3 regions of the Achromobacter sp. RT286_PF genome follow, and region 1 is predicted to be linked to each of the others. Evidence: predicted binding sites of a transcription regulator. Region 1 holds the regulator's gene; each other region holds the start of a gene.

What was found. Region 1 encodes LexA, which represses DNA repair genes until DNA is damaged. Its sites were predicted from a motif close to ACTGTATNNNNATACAGT; they were not measured.
Region 2: a site for LexA is predicted at 4,093-4,110, ahead of AC6LJY_RS09510 (PA0069 family radical SAM protein). Genes of this name have one in related genera too.
Region 3: a site for LexA is predicted at 3,664-3,681, ahead of imuA (translesion DNA synthesis-associated protein ImuA). Genes of this name have one in related genera too.

The regions. Positions count from the first base shown of each region.
Region 1 is NZ_JCBAMR010000006.1:125,876-136,211, reverse strand. Features, by position in the region: gene loiP (metalloprotease LoiP) at 196-951, shown strand; gene tig (trigger factor) at 1,116-2,426, shown strand; gene clpP (ATP-dependent Clp endopeptidase proteolytic subunit ClpP) at 2,431-3,084, shown strand; gene clpX (ATP-dependent Clp protease ATP-binding subunit ClpX) at 3,186-4,484, shown strand; gene lon (endopeptidase La) at 4,694-7,144, shown strand; gene lexA (transcriptional repressor LexA) at 7,320-7,967, opposite strand; gene AC6LJY_RS07795 (amino acid aminotransferase) at 8,125-9,324, opposite strand; gene uvrB (excinuclease ABC subunit UvrB) at 9,401-10,336, shown strand, end outside.
Region 2 is NZ_JCBAMR010000008.1:93,877-104,212, forward strand. Features, by position in the region: gene AC6LJY_RS09490 (sulfate/molybdate ABC transporter ATP-binding protein) at 1-867, shown strand, start outside; gene AC6LJY_RS09495 (phosphoadenylyl-sulfate reductase) at 870-1,616, shown strand; gene cysD (sulfate adenylyltransferase subunit CysD) at 1,658-2,566, shown strand; gene AC6LJY_RS09505 (sulfate adenylyltransferase subunit 1) at 2,607-3,905, shown strand; gene AC6LJY_RS09510 (PA0069 family radical SAM protein) at 4,118-5,671, shown strand; gene AC6LJY_RS09515 (hypothetical protein) at 5,734-6,231, shown strand; gene AC6LJY_RS09520 (EamA family transporter) at 6,336-7,208, opposite strand; gene rplS (50S ribosomal protein L19) at 7,427-7,807, shown strand; gene AC6LJY_RS09530 (CoA pyrophosphatase) at 7,931-8,662, shown strand; gene rsgA (ribosome small subunit-dependent GTPase A) at 8,787-9,701, opposite strand; gene AC6LJY_RS09540 (M48 family metalloprotease) at 9,740-10,336, opposite strand, start outside.
Region 3 is NZ_JCBAMR010000024.1:57,728-68,063, reverse strand. Features, by position in the region: gene AC6LJY_RS18460 (error-prone DNA polymerase) at 1-1,548, opposite strand, end outside; gene AC6LJY_RS18455 (Y-family DNA polymerase) at 1,559-3,028, opposite strand; gene imuA (translesion DNA synthesis-associated protein ImuA) at 2,958-3,662, opposite strand; gene AC6LJY_RS18445 (amino acid permease) at 3,768-5,258, opposite strand; gene ypfH (esterase) at 5,509-6,213, shown strand; gene AC6LJY_RS18435 (IclR family transcriptional regulator) at 6,221-7,030, shown strand; gene AC6LJY_RS18430 (SDR family NAD(P)-dependent oxidoreductase) at 7,163-7,957, opposite strand; gene AC6LJY_RS18425 (Bug family tripartite tricarboxylate transporter substrate binding protein) at 7,959-8,936, opposite strand; gene AC6LJY_RS18420 (thiamine pyrophosphate-binding protein) at 9,092-10,336, opposite strand, start outside.

The DNA.
Region 1 (10,336 bases):
CCGGCAGCAGATTTTTATGACAAAGCCGCGTCGTGTCGTCGCGGCCCGCTAGCACTTCCGCACAGGGTTTGCCCGACTTTTATGTAAGCGAAACTGCCATTTGCGAAACTCTGTGGCGAAACGCTTGGAGCGCTTTCGGCATATATAGAATTGCCGCCTCGCTCGCATAGAGTCAGTCAAGAGGAGTTTGTTCCCATGAAGATCCGCTACACCGTTGCCGCGTTGACCGTCGCGCTTGCCCCTTATTCCGCGTCGCATGCCTTCGACATCGGCGGCCTGGTGGGCGCCGGCAGCAAGGTTGTGCAAGCTGCCACCTTGAGCGACGCCGAAATCAAGACCTTGTCGGACAAGGCGTGCGCGCAAAGCGATTCCCAAGAAAAGATTGCCGCGCCGGGCAGCAAGTACGATGCGCGTCTGCAAAAGATCGCCAAGGCGCTGGGCGGCACCGTCAATGGTCAAAAGGCCAACTACAAGGTCTACATCACCAAGGACGTCAATGCCTGGGCCATGGCCAACGGCTGCATCCGCGTCTATAGCGGCTTGATGGACATGATGACGGACGACGAAGTCATGGGCGTGGTCGGCCACGAAATCGGCCACGTTGCGCTGGGCCATAGCAAGAAGGCCATGCAAACTGCCTACACCGTGTCCGCCGCGCGCGATGCCGCCGGTGCCGCGGGTGGCGCCACGGTTGCAGCTCTGAATTCGTCGCAATTGGGTGACCTGACCGAAAAGTTCATCAACGCGCAGTTCTCGCAATCACAGGAAAGCGCTGCGGACGACTATTCGTTCGATCAGTTGCAGGCCAAGAAGCTCAATACGCGGGGCTTGGTCACGGCTTTCCAGAAGCTTGCCGAGCTTGATGGCGGCAAGAGCGATATGATGAGCTCGCACCCGTCCTCGGCCAAGCGCGCTCAACACATCGAAGACCGCATCGCCAAGGCCAAATAAGGCGTCAAAGCGACGTTCGCCCTCCCTTTTCGGGCGGAAAACGGGGCGCGAGTATCCGGGCAATTCCGGGGCTCGCGCCCCTTTGCGTCAGGGTTCCGGAAGTTTCCGGTAAAATGGCGCGTTTATCCGCCCGTAATCTCATCTCTCGGAAAATAGGTCTTTTAATGCAGCCTGTGGTTGAAACCCTCTCCGGCCTGGAGCGCCGTGTTGATCTGGCCGTCTCGGTGGCCGACGTCGAAAAGGAAGTCCAGGCGCAATTAAAGCGCGTGGCTCGCACCGCCAAGGTCCCCGGCTTCCGCCCGGGTAAAGCTCCGCTCGCCATGCTCGAGCGTAGCCATGGCCCCAGCATTCGCTACGACGTGATCAATAGCCAAGTTGGCCGTGCCTTCGAACAAGCCATCGACGGCGCCAAGCTGCGCGTCGCTGGCGCCCCGAACCTCGAACCCAAGACTGAAGGCGTTACCGACGACACGCTGGCGTTCACCGCCACGTTCGAGGTCTACCCTGAAGTTGCCGTGCCGGATCTGTCGGCGCTGGCTGTCACGCGCTACGAAACCGCCGTCACCGACGCCGAAGTTCAACAAACCCTGGACGTTCTGCGCAAGCAGCGCGCCACGTTCGAAGCCCGTGAAGGCCGCGCCGCGCAAGATGGCGACCGCGTCACGCTGGACTTCGCCGGCACCATCGACGGCGTGCCGTTCGAAGGCGGCAAGGCCGAAGACTTCCCGTTCGTGCTCGGCCAAGGCCGCATGCTGCCGGAATTCGAAGAAGCCGCTCGCGGCCTGAAGGCTGGCGAAACCAAGGTCTTCGAACTGAAGTTCCCGGATGACTACCAAGGCGTGGAAGTCGCCGGCAAGACCGCCGAATTCACCATTACCGTCAAGGAAGTGGCTGAAGGCGTTCTGCCCGAACTGAACAGCGAATTCGCCAAGTCCCTCGGCCAAGCCGAAGGCGACGTCGAAAAGCTGAAGGCCGACATCCGCAGCAACATCGAGCGCGAAGTCAAGGTCCGTTCGGCTGGCCGCACCAAGTCCAGCGTCATGGACGCCTTGGTCGAAGCCGGCAAGTTCGACGTGCCGAAGGCGCTGGTCGACAACGACGTTCAAGGCCGTGTCGCCGCTGCCCGCGAAGAGCTCAAGCAGCGTGGCATCCCCAACGCCGAGTCCGTGCCGATCCCGGCTGAAGCTTTCTCGACCGAATCCGAACGCCGTGTCCGCCTGGGCCTGCTGGTGTCGGAACTGGTCAAGCAAGCCCAGTTGCAAGCCAAGCCCGAGCAAGTTCGTGCGCGCATTGAAGAATTCGCGGAAAACTACGAACAACCCGCTCAGGTTGTCAGCTATTACCTGGCTGACCGCCAGCGTCGTGCTGAAATCGAGGCTATCGTGCTGGAAGACAATGTCGTCGCGCACGTTCTGGAAAAAGCTAAGGTCACCGAAGAAAAGGTGCCTTTCGATCAGTTGATGGGGATGGCGTAACACTATGCAGAGATTCACCGATTTCTATGCGGCAATGAATGGCGGGTCTTCGGTGACCCCCACCGGCCTGGGCTACATTCCCATGGTTATCGAGCAGTCGGGGCGCGGCGAGCGCGCCTACGACATCTATTCGCGTCTGCTCCGCGAACGGCTCATTTTCCTGGTGGGTCCGGTCAATGACGCAACGGCCAACCTGGTTGTGGCGCAGTTGCTGTTCCTGGAATCGGAGAATCCTGACAAGGACATTTCCCTGTACATCAACTCGCCTGGCGGGTCGGTGTATGCGGGAATGGCCATTTTTGACACCATGCAGTTCATCAAGCCGGACGTATCGACCCTGTGCACCGGCCTGGCGGCCAGCATGGGCGCGTTCCTGCTGGCGGCTGGCAAGAAGGGCAAGCGTTTCACGCTGCCCAACTCCCGGATCATGATCCACCAGCCGTCGGGCGGCGCCCAGGGCCAAGCGTCCGACATCCAGATCCAGGCTCGCGAGATCCTGGACCTGCGCGAACGTCTTAACCGGATCCTGGCCGACAACACCGGCCAGTCGATGGAGCGAATCGGCCTGGACACGGAACGTGACAACTTCATGTCCGCCGAAGATGCGGTATCGTATGGATTGGTGGACAAGGTGATGAGCTCCCGCTCGGAAGGCTGACTTCCAGGTTGATCCGAACCCGCTGCCACCAAGTTTGAGTAAGCGCATGCGCTGGACCCGTTATCGGTCTGGCGCATCTTTACCTGAGATACGAAACAAATATGCCTGAAAAAAAGGGATCGGCAGACGCAAAAGTGCTGCATTGCTCGTTTTGCAATAAAAGCCAGCATGAAGTCCGCAAGCTGATCGCGGGTCCGTCGGTGTTCATCTGTGATGAATGCATAGATCTGTGCAACGACATCATCCGCGAGGAAGCGCAAGCGACCGCGCGCGCGGCGATTCGTTCCGAGCTGCCCACTCCGGCCGAAATCAAGACCTTCCTCGATCAGTACGTCATTGGGCAGAACTCGCCCAAGCGCATGCTGGCCGTGGCGGTTTACAACCATTACAAGCGCATTCGTCACGGCGAGATCAAGGGTGACGAAGTCGAGCTCTCCAAGAGCAACATCATGCTGATCGGGCCCACGGGCTCGGGCAAGACGCTGTTGGCGCAGACTTTGGCGCGCATGCTGAATGTGCCTTTCGTCATGGCTGACGCCACGACGCTGACCGAAGCCGGCTACGTCGGCGAAGACGTCGAGAACATCATTCAGAAGTTGCTGCAAAACTGCAACTACGAAGTCGAGAAAGCGCAACGCGCCATTATCTACATCGACGAAATCGATAAGATTTCCCGCAAGTCGGACAACCCATCCATTACGCGCGACGTTTCCGGCGAAGGCGTGCAGCAGGCGTTGCTCAAGCTGATCGAAGGTACGGTTGCCTCGGTACCCCCGCAAGGCGGACGCAAGCATCCGAACCAGGACTTCGTGCAAGTGGACACGACCAACATCCTGTTCATCGTGGGCGGCGCCTTCGACGGACTGGAAAAGGTCATCCGTGACCGTACCGAAAAGTCCGGCATCGGGTTCTCGGCCTCGGTACGTGCCAAATCCGAACGCGGTGTAGGCGAGCTGTTCTCGGAAGTCGAACCCGAAGATCTGATCAAGTTCGGCTTGATCCCGGAACTGGTGGGTCGTCTGCCCGTGGTCGCCACGCTGGACGAGCTGGACGAAGCGGCATTGGTTCAGATCCTTACCGAGCCGAAAAACGCTTTGCTCAAGCAATTCCAGAAGCTGTTCGCCATGGAAGGCGCCGAGCTGGACCTGCGTCCTGCGGCATTGAAGGCGATTGCCCGCAAGGCGCTCAAGCGTAAGACGGGTGCCCGGGGCTTGCGTTCGATCATCGAACAAACGCTTTTGGACACCATGTATGAGTTGCCTTCGCAGGGCAACGTAAAGCGTGTGGTCGTCGACGAGAACGCAATCGAAGGCGAGGGCAAGCCCTTGCTTATCTATGCGGACGAAGCCGGCGAATCCGACAAGCCGGAGCGTGGAGAAGTCCGCGACGCTGCAGCCTGATATTTCAAAAAAGCCCGTTCCTGTAACGGGTTTTTTTGCCGTAGGAGTGCCCTCCGGGGCATTTTTTTTTGCCTTTTGCCTATCCGGCAGCCGGGATCTTGAATTTTCGGCTATTGTTCCCATAACAGACGTAACTGACGCGGATAGCCCGGGTACTCTCTCCCAGGCTCCCCGTCCCCGATACGCCGAGTCATACCGAGGAACCTCCTATGTCTGCCAGCCAGACCCTGCCTTCCGACCCGATCGACCTGCCTTTGCTCCCACTTCGCGACGTCGTGGTGTTTCCGCACATGGTCATCCCGCTGTTCGTCGGCCGTCCGCGCTCTATTCGCGCGCTCGAGGTTGCGATGGAAGCGGGCAAAAGCATCATGCTGGTGGCCCAAAAATCCGCCGGCAAGGATGATCCCACCCCCGAAGACGTCTACGAGATCGGCTGCGTTGCCGGCATCCTCCAGATGCTCAAATTGCCCGACGGCACCGTTAAGGTTCTGGTCGAAGGCACTCAGCGTGCCCGCATCAACAGCATCGAAGATGCCGATTCGCATTTCACCTGCCAGGTGACGCCGATCGAGCCGGACGCCATGCAGGGCTCCGAAACCGAGGCCCTGCGCCGCGCGATCGTTGCCCAGTTCGAACAGTACGTAAAGCTCAACAAGAAGATCCCTCCGGAGATCCTGACCTCGTTGGCCGGCATCGACGATGCGGGTCGCCTGGCTGACACGATCGCCGCGCATCTTCCGCTGAAGCTCGAGCAGAAGCAAAAAATGCTCGAGATCGTCGGCACGTCCGAGCGCCTTGAAGGTCTGCTTACCCAGCTGGAAACCGAAATCGACATTCTTCAGGTCGAGAAGCGGATTCGCGGCCGCGTGAAGAAGCAGATGGAAAAGAGCCAGCGCGACTACTACTTGAATGAGCAGGTCAAAGCCATTCAGAAGGAGTTGGGCGAGGGCGAAGAGGGCGCGGACCTCGAAGAGCTTGAAAAGAAGATCATCGCTGCCCACATGCCCAAAGAGGCGCGTAAAAAGGCCGATGCCGAGCTCAAGAAGCTCAAGCTCATGTCGCCCATGTCGGCCGAAGCCACCGTGGTGCGCAACTACATCGATACGCTCATCAACCTCCCCTGGAGGAAGAAGAGCAAGATCAACAACTCGATCGCCAACGCCGAGACGGTGCTGGACAACGACCATTACGGTCTGGAAAAGGTCAAGGAACGCATTCTCGAATATCTTGCCGTGCAACAGCGCGTAGACAAGGTCAAGGCACCGATCCTGTGCCTGGTCGGCCCCCCGGGCGTCGGCAAGACCTCGCTGGGCCAGTCCATTGCCAAGGCCACGAACCGCAAGTTCGTGCGTATGGCGCTGGGCGGCGTGCGTGACGAGGCCGAGATCCGAGGCCATCGCCGTACTTACATCGGTTCGATGCCCGGCAAGATCGTGCAGAACATGTCCAAGGTCGGCGTGCGCAATCCCTTGTTCCTGCTTGATGAAATCGACAAGCTGGGCATGGACTTCCGCGGCGATCCTTCTTCGGCGTTGCTTGAAGTGCTGGACCCGGAACAAAACCACACGTTCCAGGACCACTACATCGAAGTCGACTTCGATTTGTCCGACGTCATGTTCGTCGCCACCAGCAACACGCTGAACATCCCGCCGGCTCTGTTGGACCGTATGGAAGTGATCCGCCTGTCCGGTTACACGGAAGAGGAAAAGATCCATATCGCTCGCGACCATCTGCTGCCCAAGCTGATGCAGAACAACGGCGTGAAGGACAACGAACTGACGGTCGATGACAGTGCGCTGCGCGATATCGTTCGCTATTACACCCGGGAAGCCGGTGTGCGCGCCCTTGAACGCGAAGTGGGCAAGATCTGCCGCAAGGTCATCAAGCAGTTGCTGACCCAGAATGATCGTGCCAAGGCGGAAGGCAAGACCATCGAGGTCAAGCCGGTCAACGTCACGGGCGACAACCTGAGCGACTACCTGGGCGTGCGCCGCTATACCTTCGGCATGGCCGAGAAGGAAAACCAGATTGGTCAGGTGACCGGTCTGGCCTGGACCGAGGTCGGTGGCGATCTGCTGACAATCGAAGTGGCGGACATGCCGGGTAAGGGCGTGATCCAGCGTACGGGTTCGCTTGGCGACGTGATGAAGGAATCGGTGGAAGCGGCTCGCACGGTGGTGCGGTCCCGCGCTCGTCGCCTGGGCTTTGCCGACAGCGTCTTCGAGAAGCACGACATGCACGTCCACGTGCCGGAAGGTGCGACGCCCAAGGACGGCCCGTCCGCGGGTATCGCCATCACCACGGCCATGGTTTCGGCGTTGTCGCGCATTCCGGTTCGCGCCAATGTTGCCATGACCGGTGAGATCACGCTGCGCGGCGAAGTGCTGCCTATCGGTGGCCTGAAGGAAAAGCTGCTGGCGGCCCACCGTGGCGGTATCAAGACGGTCTTGATTCCCGAGGAAAACGTCAAGGACTTGGCGGAGATCCCGGATAACGTCAAGAACCAACTTGAGATCGTGCCGGTCCGCTGGATCGACAAGGTGCTGGAATTAGCGTTGGAGCGTCTGCCGGAGCCTCTGGCCGAGGAAGAAGCCGTCAAAGACGCGCTGGTGACCAAGCCTGCCGAGCCCGGCTCGACGGACCCGGTTCTGAAGCACTGATCAGCTGGTATGGCTGGACGTCCGAAGTATGGTCGCCCAACAAAAAACCCCGCCACGTGGCGGGGTTTTTTATGGCCATCGTTTTGGCCATCGCGGTGACTTTGGCTATGGCTATTGCCAAGCGAACGCTACGGCAAGGCTAGGCAGACCGTGCCTGATCTACCCCCGTGCCGCGTCAGTGCAACGCGTGCGTACGGATTAAACCGACGGCGATGCCTTCCAGCGCGAACTCTTGGTCTGCTTCAACGATGATGGTTTGAAAGTCCGGATTTTCCGGCAGCAGTTCGATGTGCCCATTGGTGCGTTGCAGGCGCTTGACCGTCACGTCGTCGCCCAAACGTGCCACGACGATCTGGCCGTTGCGCGCTTCAGAGGCCTTCTTCACCGCAAGCAAGTCACCTTCCAGAATGCCCGCATCTCGCATGCTCATGCCGCGCACCTTCAGCAGGTAATCGGGCGCTTGGGCAAAAAGATGGGGGTCCACGCCAACCTCGCGTTCGACGTGTTCGGCCGCAAGGATAGGGCTGCCTGCCGCAACGCGCCCGACCAACGGCAGCAGCAACTGCGCCAAAGAAGGTATGGCCAGAGACGTCTGAGACTGGGAGGGCCCGTCTTTCAAGCGTATGCCGCGCGAGGCGCCGGCGGTGAGCTCGATGGCTCCCTTGCGGGCTAATGCCTTAAGGTGGTCTTCTGCCGCATTCGGTGAACGGAAACCAAGGGCCTGGGCGATTTCGGCACGCGTTGGCGGGAAGCCCGTGCGCGTGACGGTCTGCCGGATGAGGTCCAGGATTTGTTGCTGGCGGTCGGTGAGTTTGCTGGCCATGGCGATGATCCGGTATGAGCGGACTGTACATATATACAGCGCCATTCTGGGGGACGTAGCGGAAAAAAGCAAGCCGGCGGCGGGCCCGAAAGCAAAACGGAGCCTTAGGGCTCCGTTTCGTCATAACAGGGCCGTGGACGGCCCGTACTGGCAGGGGTTACAGCACGGCGGCGATGCCGGCAGCTACCTTGTCAATGTTGCCGCTGTTCAGCGCAGCCACGCAGATGCGGCCGCTGGACACCGCGTACACGCCATGCTCTTCGCGCAGGCGATCCACTTGAGCCGACGTCAGGCCCGAGTACGAGAACATGCCGCGTTGCTGCAGGACAAAGCTGAAGTCCTGCTTGGCGCCGTGTTCCTTGATCTTTTCCACCAATTGCTTGCGCATCAGGCGGATGCGGTCGCGCATGCCGGCAAGTTCTTCTTCCCACATGGCGAACAGTTCCGGCGTGTTCAGCACCGTCGACACCACCGTCCCGCCGTGGGTTGGCGGGTTGGAATAGTTGGTGCGAATGACGCGCTTGAGCTGGCTCAGGACGCGGCCCGCCGCTTCCTTGCTGCCAGCGACGATCGTCAGTGCGCCCACGCGTTCACCGTAAAGCGAGAACGACTTCGAGAACGACGAGCTGATGAACATGGTCATGTCCAGATCGGCGAACATGCGCACGACAGCGGCGTCCTCGGTCAGACCCTCGCCAAAGCCCTGGTAGGCGATGTCCAGGAACGGAACCAGGTTGTTTTCCTTCACAACCGCGGCGATCTGCTTCCATTGCTCCGGCGTGGGGTCCACACCGGTCGGGTTGTGGCAGCACGCGTGCAGCACGACGACGGTCTGCGCCGGGGCTGCCTTCAAGTCCGCCAGCATGGCTTCGAAGTTCAGGCCGCGAGTGGAGGCGTCATAGTACGAATACGTGCCGACCTCAAAGCCGGCGCGCTCGAACAGCGCACGGTGGTTTTCCCAGCTGGGGTTGCTGATCAACACCTTGGAAGAGGGCAGCAATTGGCGCAGGAAGTCGGCGCCAATCTTAAGCGCGCCGGTGCCGCCCAGCGCTTGGGTGGTCAACACGCGACCGGCTGCGGCCAGCGCGGAATCCTTACCCAGCAACAGGGCTTGAGCTCCCTGGTTGTAGCCGGCGATGCCTTCGATGGGCAAATAGCCGCGAGCGGCGGCCGCTTCGATGCGGGCGGTTTCGGCCTTGCGAACGGCGCCCAACAAGGGGATCCGTCCCTGGTCGTCGTAGTACACGCCCACGCCCAGGTTGACTTTACCCGGACGCGTGTCCGCGTTGAATTGTTCGTTCAGACCAAGAATGGGGTCGCGCGGCGCGAGTTCGACGGAATCGAAAAGGTTGCTCATGGGACTCTGATGAGGATGGGTGGACGCAGTACGAGGTGCTGTGGATAATGGGGGGTTTACCCTGGAACAGTCTAGCATGCCAAACAGCCCAATAGACCCGAGCGGCGCGGGAGATCTGGCCCAGAATCTCGCTGGAAATGCCGTGGTACCAGTATCGGCTGACGCACCGCCCGTTGCTGGCGCGGAACCGCGCTTTGTGGAATATCCCGGTAGCCCGTTCCAGCTGTTCCAGCCCTATCCTCCGGCCGGCGATCAGCCCACCGCGATCAACGGGTTGACCCAGGGTATCGAAGACGGCCTGATGTTCCAGACGCTGCTGGGCGTGACGGGCTCGGGCAAGACCTACACCATGGCGAATGTGATCGCGCGGTTGGGACGCCCTGCGCTGGTGTTGGCGCCCAACAAAACGCTTGCGGCGCAGCTATATGCCGAAATGCGGGAGTTCTTTCCGAAGAACGCGGTCGAGTATTTCGTTTCGTACTACGACTATTACCAGCCCGAGGCCTATGTCCCGACGCGCGACCTGTTCATTGAAAAGGATTCGTCCATCAATGAGCACATCGAACAAATGCGTCTATCGGCTACCAAGAGCCTGCTTGAACGCCGCGACACCATTATTGTCGGCACGGTGTCTTGCATCTACGGTATTGGTAATCCCGGCGACTACCACGCGATGGTTTTGATTCTGCGCAGCGGTGACCAGATCTCGCGGCGGGAAATCCTGGCGCGTCTGGTTGCCATGCAATACACCCGCAATGACGCCGAATTCACGCGGGGGGCGTTCCGGGTCCGTGGCGAAACCATCGACATCTTCCCGGCAGAAAGCCCCGAGCTGGCGCTGCGCCTGACGCTTTTTGATGACGAGATCGAAAGCCTGGAGTTGTTTGATCCCCTGACGGGCCGCATTCGGCAAAAGCTGCCACGGTTTACCGTGTATCCCGGGTCGCATTACGTCACCCCGCGCGATACGGTTCTGCGCGCGATTGAAACGATTAAGGTGGAACTGCGAGAG
Region 2 (10,336 bases), on a different contig from region 1:
ACGGACGTGGACGTGCGCCAGCGCCAGGTGGGATTCGTATTCCAGCATTACGCGCTGTTCAAGCACATGACGGTGTTCGAGAACGTGGCGTTCGGCCTGCGCGTGAAGCACCGGTCGCAGCGCCCGTCCGAAGACCAGATCCAGCGCAAGGTGCATGACCTGCTGACGCTGGTGCAGCTGGATTGGCTGGCGGATCGTTATCCGGCGCAGCTGTCCGGCGGCCAGCGTCAGCGTATCGCCCTGGCACGCGCGCTGGCCGTCGAGCCGCGCGTGTTGCTGCTTGACGAGCCGTTCGGCGCGCTGGACGCCAAGGTACGCAAGGAACTGCGTCGTTGGTTGCGCCGGCTGCATGACGAGCTGAACGTGGCCAGCGTGTTTGTGACGCACGACCAGGAAGAGGCGCTTGAGGTCGCGGACCGCGTGGTGCTGATGAACGCCGGCCGTATCGAGCAGGTGGGCACGCCGCGTGAAGTCTGGGAGCAGCCCGCGACGCCGTTTGTGTACGGCTTTCTTGGCGATGTGAACCAGCTGCAAGGCGTGGCGACGGGCGGTGTCTGGGAAGGCGCCGGCTTGTCGCTGCCGGCGCCTGACCTGGCGCAAGCCCATGCGCAGCGCGCCACCGCTTACGTTCGTCCGCACGAGTTCGAGATCGAGCGTTATCGCGCGGGCGGGCAGGGCATTGCGGTGCGCCTGTCGCACGCCTATCTGGCCGGCCCCAGCGCCTATCTGGAACTGGCGCGCCAGGATTCCGACGCCATCATCGAAGCGGAAGTGCCCGAGCACCTGTATCGGGAACTGGACCTGCGCGATGGCGATACGTTGTTGGCGCGTCCCCGGCGCGCCCGGATCTTCGCGGTGCAACCATGACCATGACAACCTCTGTTGATTTTCCTTCCATCCAGGACGCCGCGCTGGCGCAGCGTTGGCAGGCGCTGGTGCGGCGTCTGGCCGATATTCAGCAGCGTCACCCGGACGCCGCGCTGGCGTCGTCGCTGGCCGCTGAAGACATGTTGTTGACGCATGCCATCTACGACTCGGGCCTGGACCTGGAAGTGTTCACGCTGGATACGGGCCGCTTGCATGCGGAAACGCTGGGTGTGCTGGACGCCGTTCGCGCGCGCTATGGGCGCGATGTCACGGTGTACCGGCCCGTGGCGGCGGCGGTGGAGCAGCACGTTGCCCAGCATGGCGCCTATGCATTCTATGAAAGCGTGGACCTGCGCAAAGCCTGTTGCCAGATTCGCAAGGTCGAGCCGCTGCGACGCGCGCTGGCCGGGCGCAGCGCCTGGGTCACCGGGCAGCGGCGCCAGCAATCCACCACGCGCGGCGAACTGCCCTTGCAAGAGCAAGACCCCGTGTTCGGCCTGACCAAGTTCAACCCGCTGGCCGAATGGAGCGAGGACGACGTGTGGGCAGTGATCCGTGCGCTGGATGTGCCCTACAACCCCCTGCACGACCAGGGCTACCCGTCCATCGGCTGCGAGCCCTGTACGCGCGCCATCCGGCCGGGCGAGGACGTGCGCGCCGGAAGATGGTGGTGGGAATCGTCGGATTCCAAGGAATGCGGTCTGCACGCGGGCAACCGCGTCATCAGTGTCGTGACGCGCGGCGAATGACGCCGTCCATGAATTCAAATTCTGTCTTAGGGGAATAACCTATGTCTGCTGTGATCCAACGCAGCCACCTGGATTGGCTGGAATCGGAAGCGATATTCATCATGCGCGAGGTGGCCGCCGAAAGCGAAAAGCCCGTGCTGCTGTTCTCGGGCGGCAAGGACTCCGTGGTGCTGCTGCGCCTGGCGGAAAAGGCGTTTCGCCCGGGCCGCTTTCCCTTCCCGCTAATGCACATCGACACGGGCCACAACTTTGATGAAGTCATCGCCTTTCGCGATCAGCGCGCAGCCGAACTGGGCGAGACCCTGATCGTGCGCAGTGTCGAGGACTCCATCAAGCGTGGCAGCGTGGTGCTGCGGCGCGAAACCGACTCGCGCAATGCGGCGCAGGCGGTGACGCTGCTGGAAGCCATCGAGGAATTCGGCTTTGACGCCTGCATCGGCGGAGCGCGCCGCGACGAGGAAAAGGCCCGCGCCAAGGAACGCATCTTTTCGTTCCGCGATGAATTCGGCCAATGGGACCCCAAGGCACAGCGCCCTGAACTGTGGAACCTGTTCAACACGCGCGTGCATCGCGGCGAGAACATGCGCGTCTTCCCGATTTCGAACTGGACGGAACTGGACGTCTGGCAATACATCCAGCGCGAGCAGCTGGCGTTGCCGTCGATCTACTTCAGCCACCAGCGCGAGGTGGTCCGGCGCAAGGGCCTGCTGGTGCCGGTGACCCGCCTGACGCCGCCGCAAGACGGCGAGCAGGTCGAGCGGATGCCGGTGCGCTTTCGCACGGTGGGCGATATTTCGTGCACCTGCCCGGTGGCTTCCGACGCCGCCGACACCTACGCCATCATCGCCGAGACGGCGGTGACCGACATCACCGAGCGCGGCGCCACGCGCATGGACGACCAGACTTCCGAGGCCTCGATGGAGCGCCGCAAGAAGGAAGGCTATTTCTGAATGCAAAACGCCGGCTGCGGCCGGCGGCAGGGGACGCACCATGAACGCACTGAACGATTCTTTCCTTTCCGGCGCCGGCACGGGCGTGCTGCGCTTGATCACGGCGGGCTCCGTCGACGATGGCAAATCCACGCTGATCGGCCGCCTGCTGTACGACAGCAAGGGCGTATTCGCCGACCAGCTGGATGCGATCTCGCGCGCCAAGCACAAGCGCGTGGCGGGCGACGGCATCGACTTTTCCCTCTTGACCGACGGGCTCGAAGCCGAGCGCGAGCAGGGCATCACGATTGACGTGGCCTACCGGTACTTTTCTACACCCGCGCGCAAATTCATCATTGCCGATGCGCCCGGCCACGAGCAATACACGCGCAATATGGTCACGGGCGCGTCCACGGCGGACGTGGCCGTGATCCTCATCGACGCCACGCGCGCGGCCGACGGCAAGCTGCTGCCGCAGACCAAGCGGCACAGCACCATTGCGCGGCTGCTGGGTATCCGCCACATCGTGGTGGCCGTGAACAAGATGGACCTGGTCGATTGGGATCGCGCCGTGTTCGAGCGCATTCGCGATGCGTATGCCGAACTCGCCGCCAAGCTTGGCATCGCACATTTCGATGCGCTGCCGCTGTCGGCACTGAACGGCGACAACGTCGTGACGCTGTCACCCAAGACGCCCTGGTACGAGGGCCAGCCTTTGCTGGCGCTGCTGGAATCGTTGGACCTTGCCAGTGACGGCCGTGCCTTGCCGCTGCGCTTTCCCGTGCAGTGGGTGGCGCGGCACGGGGGAGATCAGAAAGAAGACTTTCGCGGTTATGCCGGCCGGTTGGCCAGCGGCGTGCTGCGCGCGGGCGACGCCATCACCGTGCAACCGTCGGGCGTCAGTGCGGTGGTGCGCGAAGTCCGCGTCTTTGACCGCGTGCTGGACGAGGCGGTGGCGGGCGACTCGGTCACGGTGGTGTTGGATCGCGATGTCGACGTGTCGCGCGGTGATGTCATCGTGCACACGGCGGCGCCGGCGCAAGTCACGCGCGAGTTCGAAGCCGAGCTGTGCTGGCTGGATGCGCAAGCATTGAACCCGGCGCGCAAGTATCTGTTGAAGTCGGGCACGCGGCTTACGTCGGCAAAGATTCGCGCGGTGCTCTCGCATCGCGACATCCACGAATTGCAGGAAGTCGAGAACACCGAAGGCACCTTGCGGATGAACGACATCGGTCGCGTGACGTTCACCACGCGCGAGGCGCTGGCGGTGGATCGATACGCTGATGTGCCAACGACCGGCGCCTTCATTCTGATCGATGAAGCCACGCATCAGACGGCTGCGGCGGGTATGTTGCGCTAGGTTGGAATCGGGCCGGAAAACAACGGACTTTCGGCCCGATTTTTGATGTTGTATTTCTTCCAAACCTAATGCTGGTGCGGGTTTGCGGGCGATATCGCCTGATGAAATCGATTTGTTCAGACGCGCCTCGCGTCTTGCGGTAAAGTGGGGCTGTCTTACGGAAAGGCTTTTGGTGCTTGTCAAAACCACTGTGTTTTTGTACAGTAGTTTTTATGGCACGCACCGATCATTCTTTTCCCGCCGGTTCTGGGTCCCCGGCTGCCGCCCCCGCCGCCTTGCGCGGTCGGGGTGCGGTTACTAATGTTCGGCATCGCTTTCAGCGCGATGACCGTGTGCAGGTCGACGACGGTTGGTCCGGTTCAGGCCTGCCGGCGGATTTCGTAGAATCCGTCCCCGACTCTTTCTCCGACTCCTTTTCCGATACATTCACGGATTCCGCTTCTGGGGATTCGCCTGAAGCCGGGTCCGGGTCCGGGTCCGGATCCGGGTCCGCGCACGCGCCGGTGGCTGGCGCGCGCCCTGGCGCCACGGTCATCCCCATCATTCCTGATACGCGGCTGGCTCCGCCCGCACCCAAGACAACCGTCACGGCCGAAGAAGCGCGCAAGATGCTGTCGCGCAATGACTCGCCCGATATCCCCTTCGACGTTGCGGTAAACCCGTATCGCGGATGCGAGCACGGCTGCGTGTACTGCTATGCGCGGCCCACGCATTCGTATTTGGGCATGTCGCCCGGGCTGGACTTCGAAACCCGCCTGGTGGCCAAGGCAAACGCCGTGGATGCGCTGCGCGCTGAACTCGGGCGCCCTGGCTACAAGCCGTCGCCCATCAATATCGGTTCCGCCACTGACGCTTACCAGCCCATCGAACGCGATTGGCGGCTGACGCGCGGCATGCTGGAACTGATGCTGGAAACCCGGCATCCCGTCACCATCGTCACGAAAAACGCGCTGGTCGCCCGGGATCTCGATCTGCTTGCAGCGCTGGCTGAGCAGAATCTGGTGGTGGTCTATATCAGCATCACCACGCTGGACGCCGGCATGGCGCGCACGCTGGAGCCGCGTGCCGCAGCGCCGTGGCGGCGGCTGGAAGCCGTGCGCAGCCTTACGGATGCCGGCGTGCCGGTCGGCGTGCTGGTGGCGCCCGTCATCCCGTTCATCAATGATGAATCCATGGAACACATCCTCCAGGAATCCAAGGCGGCCGGCGTGCATTACGCCAGCTACACCGTCTTGCGCCTGCCCTGGGAGGTCAAAACCCTGTTCGAGGATTGGCTTAACGCCCATTACCCCGACCGCGCCCAGCGCGTGCTGCACCGCATAGAAGACCTGCGCAACGGTCGCCGCAATGACCCTAATTTTGGCTCGCGCATGCGTGGCACCGGCATCTGGGCAGACTTGCTGCGCCAGCGCTTCGCCGTCGCGACCCGCAAGCTCGGGCTGAACCGCCACAGGCTCGCGCTGGACTGCGATCGCTTCCAGCCGCCGCTGGCGGCGGGCGCCACGCCGTCTCTGTTTTCGGCGGGCCCGCTTGCAGGGCAGGGCGCGGCGTCTTCGGTTGTGTCCGCAGCAGTGGCGTCGTCGGCCGGCTCTGCGGTGACTGTGCCCGCTACCCCTTCCTCTACCGCTTTCCTATCCCCGGTTGGCGCGCAAGCGTCTTCAGGGGTCCCCCTTTCTGACGGCCTGCCGGCAGTTTCCGGCGGCTATGGCCGTGGGGCGCGCCAGTTGCAGGCGCTGGCCGCCGGCCAGTTGTCGCTGTTCGATTGATCACGGCCGCTCGCCGTGTCGGCCGCTGCGGCGGCGTGGAATCGTTTCTTCAAGGAGTTCTCATGAACACCGCTGATTTTTCCGTTTTGTCAGATGAGCTCATCGTCTCGTTGAACCCGCTGCGCCGTGGCGCGTATCGAGCCCGCGCCGCTTGCGCCAAGCTGGCGGGCCTGGCCATGCCGTGGAATACCGCGTCCGCCGGTGACGAACCGCGCCAGCGCAGCCGCTCGGGCACGTCTCCCGCGCGCTGGCCGTTCCCGCCCACGCCGGCCCAAGAGGGCGGCTTGGTCGAGCGCGCGGCAACGCGCGGGATCCCATCGGTCGTGACACCGTTGCCGGTGCCTGCCGTCACCCCCACGATGGCGCCCGCCGTGTCACCTGCCATGGCCCCCGCTTTGCCGGTGTCGGCGGTACGCGAGCGCAGTCTGGGCAACGCCACCGTTGAACCCGTAACGGCGCAAGTCACCATGAAGGCCATGGTGCTGGATGTGGTGATGGTGTTGGCGTGGGGGGCAATCATCCCCGGCCTGATGTGGCTTGGAGCCGCCGCTGGCTTCTGAATCGCCCGGGCTCGATTTTCAAACAATCACGACTGATACATTGAACGGCCACGGCAGGCTAGGCGAGCGCCAAGCTTCACGTCGGCGAGCTCAGCGTGGCAGGCTTAGCTGGAGCCCAGCAGCACCACGCCCACCAGAATGGATATGCAACCGGCCAACCGGCCCGGCCCGACCTTTTCGCGCAGCAGGAACATGCCGGCCAGGGTGCCCAGCATCATCGACATTTCGCGGGCAGGCGCCACCAGGCTTAATGGCGCGCCGTTGCGCAGCGCATATAGCACCAGGATGTACCCCAACGGAGACAGCAGGCCCACGGCCAGCGCCAGGTGCCAGTGCCCGCGCATGGACTGCCAGGCTTGTGCGCGCCGGCCCATCATGTGGGGCGTCATCATTGCGGTGCGCGTTACGCATGTGAACCAATCGAACAGCACGGGGCTGATCAACAGAACCTTCACGCCATAGGCGTCCACCACGGTGTAGGCGGCGATGAACAGGCCGATCACGACGCCCCAGCGCACGCCGATCCACGCTTGGGCCTGCTTGAAGATGGTCAGACGCCCTTGGGTGGCGATCATCAGCACGCCGATCACCACGCACAGCATGCCGACAATGCCGGTGCCGGTGGCGGGTTCGCCCAGCAGCAGGAATGCCCCCGTCGTGGAAAGCAGCGGGCCGGTGCCTCGCGCAATGGGATACACCACGGACAGGTCGGCAACCTGATAGCCGCGTTGCAGGCAAAGGCTGTAGCCCAGATGCAACAGGCTGGATGTCAGGATGGCGCCGACGACGGGCCACGTCCATGTCATGCCGTCGTGGATCAGCACCCAGATGACCCAGGGGGCGTACAGCAACGAGGCGCACAGCCCGTAGGCAAACACAAAAGGCGCGCCCACCATGGCCGCGCGCTTGGCAAGCAGGTTCCACGTAGCGTGGGCCATCGCCGCCAGGACGACCAATATCAGGGACGTATACGACATGAGGGAACAGCGCCGAATGACGTGTTTGTTACAGAAGCCGCTAGGGTACAGCAAGCTGCCGGAAGGGCGCCATTCTACTCGACGGCCTAGCCAACTTTTGGTGTAGAATCATTGGTTTGCCAAATCTCATCCTCTGCTTGCGGCACCAGTAACAACATCGGTAAAAAACGAACGGCAAAAGTTTTAGCCCGCAAAGACATGATGATCTAGGAGTTCTCATGAACCTTATCGCTATCCTGGAACAGGAAGAAATTGCCCGTCTGACCGGCGGCCAAGCCAAGCCTGAATTTGCTCCTGGTGACACCGTCATCGTGAGCGTGAACGTCGTTGAAGGCACCCGCAAGCGCGTGCAGGCTTTCGAAGGCGTTGTTATCGCCAAGCGCAATCGCGGCCTGAACTCCGCGTTCACCGTGCGCAAGATTTCGTCGGGTGAAGCCGTGGAACGTACGTTCCAGCTGTACTCGCCGCAAATCGCCGGCATCGAAGTCAAGCGCCGCGGCGACGTGCGCCGCGCCAAGCTGTACTACCTGCGCAACCGCTCGGGCAAGTCGGCACGTATCAAGGAAAAGCTGGTCAGCAAGCAAGCCTCGGCGGCTTGATCGCTTATCGGCACACGGCCCTACCAGTGTCGGACGTTCGCGCCATTCAGCGTTTCCGTCCGGCACGGGTTTCCGGGTTAAAAAGGCACCTGCGAGGGTGCCTTTTTCTTTTAGCAAAGCCGTATGTCTGATTCCTCGTATTCTGCGCGGCCTCGACGGCCGCTTGTGCGCCCGGGCTTCGATCCGGCAACGCAACCGTGGGTAGTGGCCAATGATTCTCTGCCGGCCGTACCTGCCAGCCTGTTGACCCCGGATCGCCTGCGGGGCACGCTGAACCAGCCATCCACCTGGACGCTGGAGCTTTCGCGCGACAACGATCTGCGATACCCCGGCCGCGAGGGCACACCGGTGCCCGCGGCCGTGTTGATTCCGCTGGTCACGCGCGACGACGGCGTACACATCATGCTGACCCAGCGCGCCGCGCATCTGCATGACCACGCGGGGCAGATCAGCTTTCCAGGTGGCCGCATCGAAACCAGCGACCCTACGCCCGTGGCCGCTGCCTTGCGCGAAGCGCAGGAAGAAACCGGACTGCCGGAAGACCATGTGGAAGTGTTGGGCAGCATGCCGCCCTACCTGACGGCGACGGGTTTTTCGATCATTCCGGTGGTGTCGTTGGTACGGCCCGGTTTTGAACTGGCGCCCGACGCGTTCGAGGTAGCTGAAGTGTTTGAAGTGCCGTTGTCGTTCCTGATGGACCCGGCCAATCATCGGCTGTACGAGGCCAGGCTGGATGACGGGCGCGTACGCAATTACTACGGGATGCCCTACGGCAAGCATTTCATCTGGGGGGCAACGGCGGGCATGTTGCGCAACCTCTATCACCTGCTGCGCCACGGATTGCAGCCGCGCTGACGGTATGGCCGAAAGCGGGCCAGACAATGGCGCTCTTTGTCCGTGCAATAGAAAACGGCCCTTGCGGGCCGTTTTTGTTGCCGTGGCCTTTATGGCCATCGCGGCGTTCGCGAGCAGCCCAAAATCAATAGCGCTGCTGACCCGCCAGATTCTCTTCAAGAATGCGCTCGTATAGCGCGTAGCGCAGCGGGTTGATCTTGCCTGCCTGCAAGGCGGCCACTACGCCGCAGCCCGGTTCACGGCGGTGCGTGCAATTGTAGAAGCGGCATTCCTCGATAGGCTGCGCAAATTCAGGGAAGCCGCGGATGATGTCGTCGCGCGTCAGGTGTTGCAAGCCGAACGCCTGGAACCCGGGCGAATCGATCAGGTCACCGCCGGGATCGGGCAGGTGATAAAGCCGCGTGCTGGTCGTGGTGTGCTTGCCCATGTCCAACGCGGTGGAATGTTCGCGCGTGGCCGCGCGCGCATCCGGGATCAACGCGTTAAGCAGCGTGGACTTGCCCATGCCGCTTTGACCCAGCAGCAGGTTGGTGCGGCCGGCCAGACGAGGCGCCAGCAGCGTGTGCACCTTTTCAGGTTCCAGCGCGCTGAGCTCGACCACGGGCACGCCCAACGCCGCAATCGGCGCCAGGCGGGCGCGGGCGGCGGGCAATTCTTCCGTCAGGTCGGTCTTGTTCAAGACGATCAGCGGCGAGATGCCTGCGCTCCAGGCGCCGGCCAGGGCTCGCCCGGTCAGGTCGTCGGAGAAGGTCGGCTGCACCGCGATCACGATCAACAACTGGTCGACGTTGGAGGCGAACTGCTTGGACCGCATCTCGTCGGACCGGTACAGCAGGTTGGTGCGCGGCAGGATCGCGTCGATCGCGCCTTCGTCCTTGCCTTGGGGGGCAATGCGCACGCGGTCGCCGACGGCGGCGCCGGCCTTTTTGCCGCGGGGGAAGCACTTGCGCAGCGATCCGTCGGCAAGCTCAACGGTGTAGTGGCGTCCGTGCGCGGCGATGATGCGGCCGTCCAGCTGGCCGTCCACGGCGTCGGTCATGGGCGCTGCCACGCCGTTTCTGGCATTGCGCGGGGCGCTCATGCGGTGGGCGCCATCAGGTGGCGGATGCGCTCGGCGGCGGGGGGATGGCTATCGTAGAAGGCGGAATGCACAGGGTCGGGAGTCAGCGTAGCGGCGTTGTCGTCGTAGAGTTTGACCAGCGCGGACACCAGATGTTGCGGCGAACTCTGCTCGGCCGCATAGCGGTCCGCTTCGAATTCGTCGCGACGCGAGTACCAGCTGGCCAACGGCGTGAACATGAAAGTAAAAACGGGAATGACCAGGAAGAACAGCAGCAACGCCATCGCGTCGTTGCGTCCGCCCAGTTGGGGCACCACACCCAGGTCCATGTAGAACCAGGGTTGTTGCGATACCCAGCCCAGGATGGCAAAAAAGGCCAGCGCGGCGCCAAAGCTGAACACAACGCGCTTGATGATATGACGCTTGGCGAAATGACCCAGTTCGTGGGCCAACACCGCTTCAATTTCATCGCCGTTCAGGCGCGCCAGCAGGGTGTCGAAAAACACGATGCGGCGCGACCTTCCAAAGCCGGTGAAATAGGCATTGCCGTGCGCGGACCGGCGCGAGCCGTCCATCACGAACAGGCCGTTCAGCGCGAAGCCGCAGCGCTGCGC
Region 3 (10,336 bases), on a different contig from region 1:
GTGCTGCGACAGGTGGCGTGGAAAGCCCATCATGGTTTGCGCCAGCGACGCCCATTGCCGCGCCACGCGCGATTCCGGGTCCAGCCCGCAGGTGCCCAGCGTGCGCAGCATTTCCTTTTTGCCGTCCCACCATTGATGGGCGCGCGCCACCGCGTCGATGACGCCCAGGTCCACGCCCAGTGCGCTGCCGGTGTCGCGCAGCACACTGCGCGGCCGGTACGAAATGACCACGGCGGTCAGGGCGGCGCGGTCGCGTCCGTATTTGTCGTAGATGTATTGGATGACTTCTTCGCGGCGCTGGTGTTCGAAGTCCACGTCGATGTCGGGGGGTTCGTTGCGTTCCTTGCTGATGAAACGTTCAAACAGGTTGTTGCCTCGGGCCGGATCGACGGCGGTGATGCCCAGGCAATAACAGACGGCGGAGTTGGCGGCGGACCCCCGGCCCTGGCACAGGATGCCCTGGCTGCGCGCGTACTGGACGATGTCGTAGACGGTCAGGAAATACGCTTCGTAGTGCAGCTCGCCGATCAGGTCGAGTTCTTTTTCGATCTGGGCTTCGACGTTTTCCGGGACGCCGGCAGGAAAGCGGCGGGCGGCGCCGGCCAGGGTTTCCTGGCGCAGATAAGAGGCGGGCGTGTGGCCGGGCGGCACGACCTCGTCGGGGTATTCGTAGCGCAGCTCGTCCAGCGAAAACGCGCAGCGGCGCGCCACCACCAGGGTCTGCGCCAGCGCGTCGGGCGGATACAGGTTGGCCAGGCGCATGCGGGTGCGCAGATGCTGCTCGGCATTTTCGGACAATTCGTAGCCGCACTGGGCGACGGTCTGGCGGGTGCGGATGCCGGCCAGCGTGTCGTGCAGGGGCTTGCGCGACCGCACATGCATCTGCACCTGGCCCACCGCTACGACGGGCAGCTCGGCCTGGCGGGCGGCGTGTTCGACGGCGGCGCGGTGCTGGTCGTCGCGCGACCGGTACAGCAGGTTCAAGCCGACCCAGGCGCGGTTGGCAAACACGCGTGCCAGCCAGCGCGCCTGCTCGGCCAGGCGGTCGGCGTCGGTGCCGTAGGCGGGCGTCAGGATGGCCAGGCATTCCGGTAACTGGCGCAGGTGTTCGTAGCCCTTGGGCGGGTGGGTCAGGTCTTCGGGGGCCAGCCGGTATTCGCCCTTGGGGGCGCGGGTGCGGGCCAGCGTGATGAGTTCGGACAGGTTGCCGTAGCCTTCGCGGGTTTGCGCCAGCAGGGTCAGGCCCAGGGGGGCGGCGTCGGGCGCGGCGCGCAGCTGGAACGTGGCGCCGATGATCAGCGGCAGCTTCTGGGTCTTGGCCTCCATGTGGGCGCGAACCACGCCGGCCAGCGAGCATTCGTCGGTCAGCGCCAGCGCGGCGTAGCCGAGTTCCGCCGCGCGCGCGACCAGTTCTTCCGGGTGCGAGGCGCCTTGCAGGAAGGAAAAATTCGACTGGCATTGCAGCTCGGCGTAGCCGGGCAGGGTGGCTAACGCAGCGGGGTCGGCGGGGTCGGCCGGGTCGGACGGGTCGTAGGGGTCGTCTTGCATGGGGCCGGCCTTAAGCGTACAGCCCGTGCAGGAACCAGCGCGCGTGTTCGGCGTCGCGTTCGCGGTAGATCCAGTAGCGCGCCGCCGCCGCGTCTTCGGCAACGAAGTAATCGCGCACGGTCAGAGCCGGGTCCCACCAGCCGCTTTCGATGCGTTCCGGCCCGCGCACCAGCCGCAGCGGCTGGCCGCCGTACTGGGGGCGATGACCCGACAGCTTCAAGGCCAGCGGCGTTTCCAGCAGCCAGAAGGGGCGGTCCAGCAAGGGCGGCAGGGGCTGGGGCGGGCGCGGGGTGGCCAGCGCATCGCCCCAGGAATTGGCGGCTTCGGGGCGGTGGTCGGGCGTGGGATGGGCATGGCGCACCTGGTCGCGACCCAGCCGGGCCACCAGCAGATCCAGCAGCCGGGCGTGGTCGGCTGCGGTACCGCCGGGCTCGGGGAACAAGGTGGTGCTGACGGCGGGCTGTTCCACGGTGTCGGGCGCCAGCAGCGATACGGCGATGACGGGCGCTTCCAGCGTGACGTGGTTCAGCTTTTCGCGCAGCAGGTGCAAGATCTGCGGCGCCTGCCAGACCGGCTGCGCCAGCGCCAGTTCCAGTTCGGTGGGCGGGCGGGCATGGCGGCCGCGTTCGTGTTCCATGCAGAGCACCACGCGGCGCACCGCCAGTTGCCGGGCGGTAAGCCAGCCGCCCAGCTGCTCGGCCAGGCGGCGCGCCACTGCCAGCACGGCGTCGGTGTGCTCGACGTAGTCCATGAGTTCGATGCGCCGGGAAAACTGGTTGGGCGGTTCGATCCAGCGATACAGTTCGGGCGCCTGGCCATAGGCGGCGTCCAGGGCCGGCAGAAGGTCGGGCGCGCTGCGCCGTTGCAGGCCGGCGCGCGGCAGGGCGCGCAGGTCGGCCAGGGTATGGCAGCCGATGTCGCCCAGCCAGTCCAGCCGCGCCTGCGCCTGGGGCAGCAGCGCCACTGGCAGGGCGTCCAGCCGGCGGGCCAGCGTGGGCAGGGTGAGCGTGCGCCGGGGCATGCGGCGGCCGGCCCGATGCGCCAGCAGCCAGGCGCCCCGGGCCGTGGGCGCCATGCCCAGCGACACGCGCAGGTCCAGCGCTTGCAGGGTGGCGCGTATGCGCCGGGCAAGCGCGCGCGGGCCGCCAAAGAACATCAGGCTGGCGCCCACGTTCAACAGCACGGTGTCGGCATCGTCCAAGGCAATTTCAGGGGTGTATTGCAGCAGCGCCAGCGCCGCGCCGTGCAGGGTGTCGGCTTCGGCTTGGGGCTGGCGGGGCAAGAGCTCGACCTGGGGGGCGATAACGGCCGCGCCGGCGCGGCGCATGCCCGGTTTGACGCCGGCCTGGCGGGCGGCGGGGGTGAGGGCGGCAACGCGTTCCTGGTCCAGGACGGCGAACGCGTGCCCCTCATGCGGCCAGTGCGGGCGTAGTACGTCCAGCGGCAGGCAGCGCAGGAAGGCGGCGATCCAGAGGCGCATGGCGGGGAGAAGACGGCGTAAGCGCGCCGGGCTCCAGGCCCACGTACAGCGGGGTGTCGCAGACAGGCCCCCGGCGCTTCAGAATATGAACGGATAAACCGCCCGGGGCCGGCGCAAGCGCCAGCCGCAACGGGGCGGGGGTGGCGTTTTGCGCGGCGTTGGCCGGGCGGATGGCAATGAACAGCAGGTCGCTGGCCTGGGCCGCCAGATGCAGGCGGCGCAGGGATTCGGGGCGCACGTGCGGCAACCAGCAGATCAGGGCGCCGCAACTGCCGTTTTTCAGGATTTGTTCCGTTGCCCACAGGGTGTCGACGGGTTTTTGCGGCGCCACCCACAGCAATTGCCGGGGGTCCAGCCGCCAGCTCATCCAGCTGGCGATGTGGGGCACGTGCGGCGGCTGGACCAGCGCAATGGGGCGGCGCGTTTCCAGCTGGGCCAGCGCCGGGCGCAGCAGGCGGATTTCGCCCACGCCCGGATGCGGCGTCAACAGTTCGATAAGAGACCCCAGCGGCCAGCCGCCGTCCGGCAGCTCGGCGGAAAGCGAAGCGTGCCCGGTAGGCAGGTTGCGCGCGGCGCCTTTAGCCAACTGGGTGGCGCGCCACAACGCGGGATGGATGCGTTCAGGAGTCATCATTACTGTATGAATATACAGTATTGTAGCTTCCTTTTTGTCGCCCTTCGGTGATCCCTTTGCTGCCCTTTTGTCACCCTTTTCGGGTGTCGGCCCGTCCGGCCAGGCCTATCCCCGATCCAGATCCAGCCCGTAAAAGCGCATGTCGCCGTAGCGCACCCAACGCGATTTCTTCACCACGCGATGCCCGATCCACAGCGCCAGGAACAGCGGAATGGCCAGATACGTGGACACCACCCCGATCCAGTCGATGCGATCCTGCAAGAACGCCTGGTAGTTCTGGCCCAGCGTCACCACCAGGCACAGCACAAAGGCCAGCACCGGCCCAAACGGGAACAGGCCGGCCTTGTAGGGCAGGTCGGCCGTGTCGTAGCCGTGCCGCACGTAGCCCTGGCGAAAGCGGTAATGGCTGATCGCGATGCTTAACCAGACGATGAATTCCGTCATGCCTGCAAAATTCAGCAGCCAGATATAGACGGCCTTGGGGCTGTAGACCACGCTGAACAGGCACAGGCAGGCCAGTGCCGTGGTGGCCAGCAGCGCGTATAGCGGCACGCCGCCAGGCGTCAGCCGCTTGAACAGCGCGGGCGCCTGGCCCTCGGCCGCCATGTTGAACAGCATGCGGGTGGCGGCGTACATGCCCGAATTGCCGGCCGACAGCACCGACGTCAGGATCACCGCGTTCATCACGGTGGCGGCCGACAGCAGGCCGGCGTGCTGGAACACCAGCGTGAAGGGGCTGACGGCGATGTCTTCCACTTCGTTGCGCAGCAGTTGCGGGTCGGTATAGGGCAGCAGCAGGCCGATGATCAGAATGGCCAGCACATAGAAAAGCAGGATGCGCCAGAACACGTTGTTGATGGCGCGCGGCACGTTGCGGCGCGGGTTTTCGGATTCGCCGGCGGCCACGCCCACCAGTTCGGTGCCCTGGAAGGAATAGGCCACCACCATGGCCACGCCGACCCAGGTGGCCGCGTTGCCCACGAAGGGCGCATCGCCGATGGTCCAGTTCACCAGGCCGACCTGATCGCCGCTGTGGATGATGCCCACCAGCATGCCCAGCCCGACGGCGATAAAGCACAGCACCGCCACCACCTTGATGATGGCGAACCAGTATTCGGCCTCGCCAAAGCTGCGCGCCGAAAACGCGTTCAGCCCGAAGGTCAGTGCCAAAAAGGCCACGCTCCATATCCAGCCCGGCGTGTCCGGCAGCCAGTACGCCATGACCAATTGGGCGGCCACCACGTCCACGGCGACGACCGTGGCCCAGCTGATCCAGAAATTCCATCCCAGCGCGAAGCCAAAGCCGGGGTCTACATAGCGCGACGCATAGGTGCAGAACGACCCGGACACCGGCATGAAGGTGGCAAGCTCGCCCAGGCTGGTCATGATGAAGTAGACCATCAGGCCGATCACCAGGTAGACGAGCAGGGCGCCGCCCGGGCCGGCTTGCGCGATGGCCGCGCCCGAGGCCACGAACAGGCCGGTGCCGATGGCTCCGCCCAGCGCTATCATCGTCAGGTGGCGCGCCTTGAGCACGCGGTGCAGCTGATTCCGGCTAGCGGGAGTCGCGCCAGAATCGGGGGTTTGTGTTTGCATTGCAGGGGGTCAAGGGGCCGCCGTGGCGGCATTCAGGCAAGGGGTGGGCGGGGTCCGGTCAGGCTGGTGGCGGCCAGGCGGCCAGGCGACCAGGTGACCAGGCAGCCAGGCGACCAGGCAGCCAGGCGACCGTCAACCGGTCGCCACGCGGCCGCCAACGCCAAGCAGGCCGCCAACGGTAAAGCCGCGCATTTTACAATGCGGCCATCGCGGCGCAGTCCAGCGGCCCGGGCCAGCACGGAGCAGTTTCATGGCATCTACCGAATCACTTGAATTCCTACCCGAGGCGGGCGTCGACGTGCGCCAGTTGTTCATCCTGCTGCACGGCGTGGGCGGGTCGCCCGATAACCTGCGGCCCTTGGCCCAGGCCGTGCGCGCGGCCTTTCCGACGGCGGCGGTGCTGGTGCCCGAGGGTTTCGAGCCCTTTGACGGCGGCAACGCCGGGCGCCAGTGGTTTTCGGTGCGCGGCGTGACCGAAGACAATCGCGCCGAACGCGTGGCGGCGGCCATGCCACCCCTGGAAGCCTATGTGCGCCAGGCGCAGGCCCGCTTCAAGCTATTGCAGTCGGACACGGCGATCGCGGGCTTTTCGCAGGGCGCGATCATGGCGCTGGAACTGGTGCAGGCCCATGACGGCATGGCCGGCCGCATCATTGCGTTTTCGGGGCGCTATGCCCAATTGCCCAAGACCGCCCCGCAATTCACCACCTTGCACCTGCTGCATGGCGCCGACGACCCGATCATGAACGTGTCCCACATCCAGGCGGCCCAGGCGCGGCTGGAGGCGCTGCATGGCGATTCCACTATCGATATCGCCAGCCACGTCGGCCATGAACTGCATCCCGCGTTGATCGAACGCGCCATTGTCCGCTTGCAGACCTGCGTGCCGCTGCGCAGCTGGGAAGCGGCGCTGGGCCTGAACCAGACGCCGCCCGACGGCACCACGCTGCACTGATCGCGCGATGAGCACCGCGCGTTCTTCCGTGCCGGCCTCGCCGCGCGCCGCCGATTCCGTGGGCGGCGCACAAAGCATTTTCCGGGTGCTGCGCCTGTTGAAATACGTGGGCGCCGCGCCCGCGCGTGGCGTGGGCTTGAGCGATGTCGTGCGCGACATCGGCCTGACGCCGCCCACCGCGCACCGCATGCTGTCGGCCTTGCTGCAAGAGGGTTTCCTGTCGCTGAACCCCAAGCTAAAGACCTATAGCCTGGGGCGCGAGTCTTACATCCTGGGCCTGGCTGCCGAAAGCCGCCATGGCATCAAGGCCATCGCCGAATCGGCCGTGCTGCGGCTGGCGCAGTCCACGGGCGATACCAGCTTTCTATCGGTGCGCTCGGGCCACGAAGCGGTGTGCGTGGACCGCAAGACGGGCGACTTTCCCATCAAGATCCTGACGCTGGAAGTGGGCCACCGGCGGCCGCTGGGCGTGGGGGCGGGCAGCCTGGCGCTGCTGGCGTTTTTGCCCAATGACGATATCGACCGCGTGCTGGCTCGGTACGACGCCACCACCGCGCCCGACCTGCCGTCCACCGACATGCTGCGCGAGGACATCGCCGCCGCGCGCAAGCAGGGCTATGCGCTGAACCCGGGGCGCATCATCCCCGACATGCTGGGCGTGGGGGTGCCGGTATTCGACCGTGAGCAGAACGTGGTGGCCGCGCTGAGCGTGGCGGCGATCCGCTCGCGGCTGTCGGGGGCACGGCTGCATGATGTGGTGGCCGCGTTGCAACGCGCCGCGTCCGAACTGTCGGCGGATCTGCTGCCGCGCGCCTGAGCGCAGGCAGGTCGCAGCCACAGCCACAACCACAGCCCCAGCCACAACCACAACCACAGCCCCAGCCCCAGCCCCCAGCCACAGCCACAGCCACAACCACAACCACAGCCCCATCCGGCGCCACAACCCCGGCTATCGCCCCGCGCAGGCCTTGCCGCCATCGACCGGCAAGCACACCCCGGTGATGTATTTGGCCTCGTCGCTGGCCAGGAACAGGGCGGCATGCGCCACGTCCCAGGCGTCGCCCATCCGGCCCATCGGGCTGGCGGCGTTGCGGCGGCGGCGCATTTCCTCCACATCCTGGAACTGGCCGGCAATCTGCTGGTAGATCAGCGGCGTATCGATCACGCCGGGCAGCACCGCGTTGACGCGGATATTGTCCGGCGCGTAGCGCACCGCCAGCGACCGGGTCAGGTGGTTCAGCCCCGCCTTGGCCGCGTAGTAGGACGTGTACGGATAGGTGTTGACCTGAATCGAGGCCAGCGACGAAATGTTGACGATGCAGCCGCCGCCTTGCGCCAGCATGGCCGGCAGCACGTGCTTGCAGGTCAGGAACACGCCGGTCAGGTTGGTGTCCAGCACCCGGTGCCAGCTTTCCTCTGACGCCTCGATGGGGTCGCCCATTTCCGTAATGCCCACATTGTTGTGCAGGATGTCGATGCGACCGGCCTCGTCCAGCACCCGCGCCACCACGGCCTGGATCTGCGCCGACTGCGTCACGTCGGCCACCAGCGCGCGGCACTGTCCGCCTTCGGCCTGGATGACGCGTTCGGTTTCCTGGGCGGCCTCTGCCCGCACATCCACCGCGTACACGCGCGCCCCTTCGCGTGCGTAGAGGGCGGCGGCCGCCTTGCCGTTGCCCCATCCCGGCCCCGACGACCCCGCGCCGAACACCAGCGCTACCTTGTCCTTGACGCGTTGTCCCATGTCATTGCACCGAGATGTGGGCGAAGTCGGCCACCTTCTTCCACTTGGACACGTCCGCCTGGATCATCGCGCCGAATGCATCCGGCTTGTCCGCCACCACATAGGCGCCCACGCCCGCGTACTTGGCCTGCACGTCGGGGTCGGCCAGCGCCTTGCGCGATGCGTCGTTCAGCTTGGCCAACACATCCTTGGGCAGGCCGGCCGGGGCCAGCAGCCCGTTCCACATTTCGGCGTCGTAATCCGGCAGGCCCACTTCGGCAAAGGTGGGCACGTCGGGCAGTTGCGGCAGGCGCGCCTTGGCCGCCACCACGATGGCCCGCAGGTTGCCCGACTGGATGTGCGCCATGGACGAGGCGGCGGTGTCCCACAGTATCGGCACCTGCCCGGCGATGACGTCGTTCAAGGCCGGCCCCGTGCCGCGATACGGCACGTGCATCATGTCCAGGCCCGACAGCGATTTGTAGTACTCCATGGCCATGTGCGTGGCGCCGCCGTTGCCCGACGACGCATACGAATACTTGCCCGGCGCGCCCTTGACCAGCGCAAAGAACTGCGCGTAGTCCTTGGCCGGAAAGTTCTTGTTGACGACGATCACGCCCGGCACACGGATGATCTGCGTGACGGGAGTGAAATCCTTGACGGCGTCGTAGGGCAGGTTCTGGTACACGGCCGAGTTGGTGCCGTTGGTGCTGGATGTGCCCAGCAGCAGCGTGTAGCCGTCGGGCGCGGCGGACGCCACCGCGCGCGTGCCTACCGTGCCGCCCGCGCCGCCCCGGTTTTCCACCACCACCGGCTGGCCCAACTGCTTGCCCAACGCTTCGGCAAAGATGCGGCCCACCACGTCGGACGTGCCGCCCGGCGGGAACGGAACGATCAGCCGCACGGGGCGGTCGGGGTAGTTGGACTGCGCGGCGGCCGCGCCCGACAGCGATACGGCAAGGGCCGCGGCCGCCAGGGTGATCCAGGTTCTTCTCTTCATGATGTTGTCTCCTTGCTTGATATTGTTGTGCGTCCGGTATTTGCGCGGATACCAGGCCTTGTGCCGGCCTGTGTGTCCGCTACGGGGTGGCTGCTACCTGCGTTCTGCTATCTGCGTTCTGCTGTATGCGTTCCGCCGTGTGCCCAGGCCGAAGATCATGCGATGCGGTCGCCGGGCTTGATCTTCGCCGCGCGGCTGTCCACCCCTGGCAGCATGTGCGCCGGGTCGCGCGTCACCACAACGTCCAGGATGGTGGGGCGGTCCTTGCAGGCGTACGCGCTGGCCAACGCCGCCTGGATGTCGGCGGGGTCTTCCACGCGGATGCCGTTGCAGCCCAGCGCGCGCGCCACATTGGCGTAGTTGGTTTCCACCAGGTCCGACGATTGATAGCTGCCGCTGCCGTACATCAGATGCTGAAGCGCCTTGATATACCCGGACGCCGCGTTGTTCACCACCACCAGCGTGAAGGCCAGGCCCATGCGCACCGCCGTTTCCAATTCGCCCAGCGACATATTGCAGCCGCCGTCCCCCGTCAGGCTGATGACTTGCCGACCCGGCGCGGCGGCCGCGGCGCCGATCGCGCCGGGAATGCCGTAGCCGATGGACGCAAAGCCCCGGTCCGGCACGAAGCCGCGCCCGGCGCGCTTGGTGTCGAACAGCAGGCCGCCCCAGTGCGCGGCAAAGCCGCCGTCCGCCACCAGGATGCCGTCTTCGGGCAGCGTCGCGTTGATCTCGTGCATCAGTCGCGCCATGCCGATGGGGCTGTCCGGCGACGTCAGCTTGCCCTGCACGGATTCGCGCCACGTGTGCATCGCCTGGCCGACTTCGTCCGCGTAGGCTTGGCGGTCCGTTTGCAGCGGCTGGTCGGCCATGCGCTGGGCCAGCTCTTGCAGCGTGGCGCGGGCGTCGCCCCACAGACGCAGGGCGGGCGTGGTCGTGCGGTCAAATTCCTCGGCCACGATGTCCAGATGAATGACGGGGGCGCCGGCGCTCAATAGCTCGTAGCGGCGCGTGGCCACTTCGCCCAGCTTGCAGCCCACCACGAACAGGCAGTCGGCCTTGGCGATGAAGTCGTTGGCGATGCGGCTGTAGCGGCCGAACAGGCCGGCGTTAAGCGGGTCGCTGCACGCGATGGCGCCTTTGCCGCTCATGGTGTGGGCCACCGGGATGTTGAAGCGCTGCGCAAAGGCCTGCACCGCCGGCGCGGCGTCGCTGATGTGCACGCCGCCGCCGCACAACATCAAGGGCCGCGCGGCGCCGGCCAGCATGCTGGCGGCTTGCGCCAGGTCGTCCGCGTCGGGCCGGCAGCGCAGCGCCGGCGCGCGGCGGGTGTTGGCGCTGGCGTAGAACGCGTCGGCATCAAAGGCGTGGATCGCGTGTGCGATGTCTTCGGGCACGTC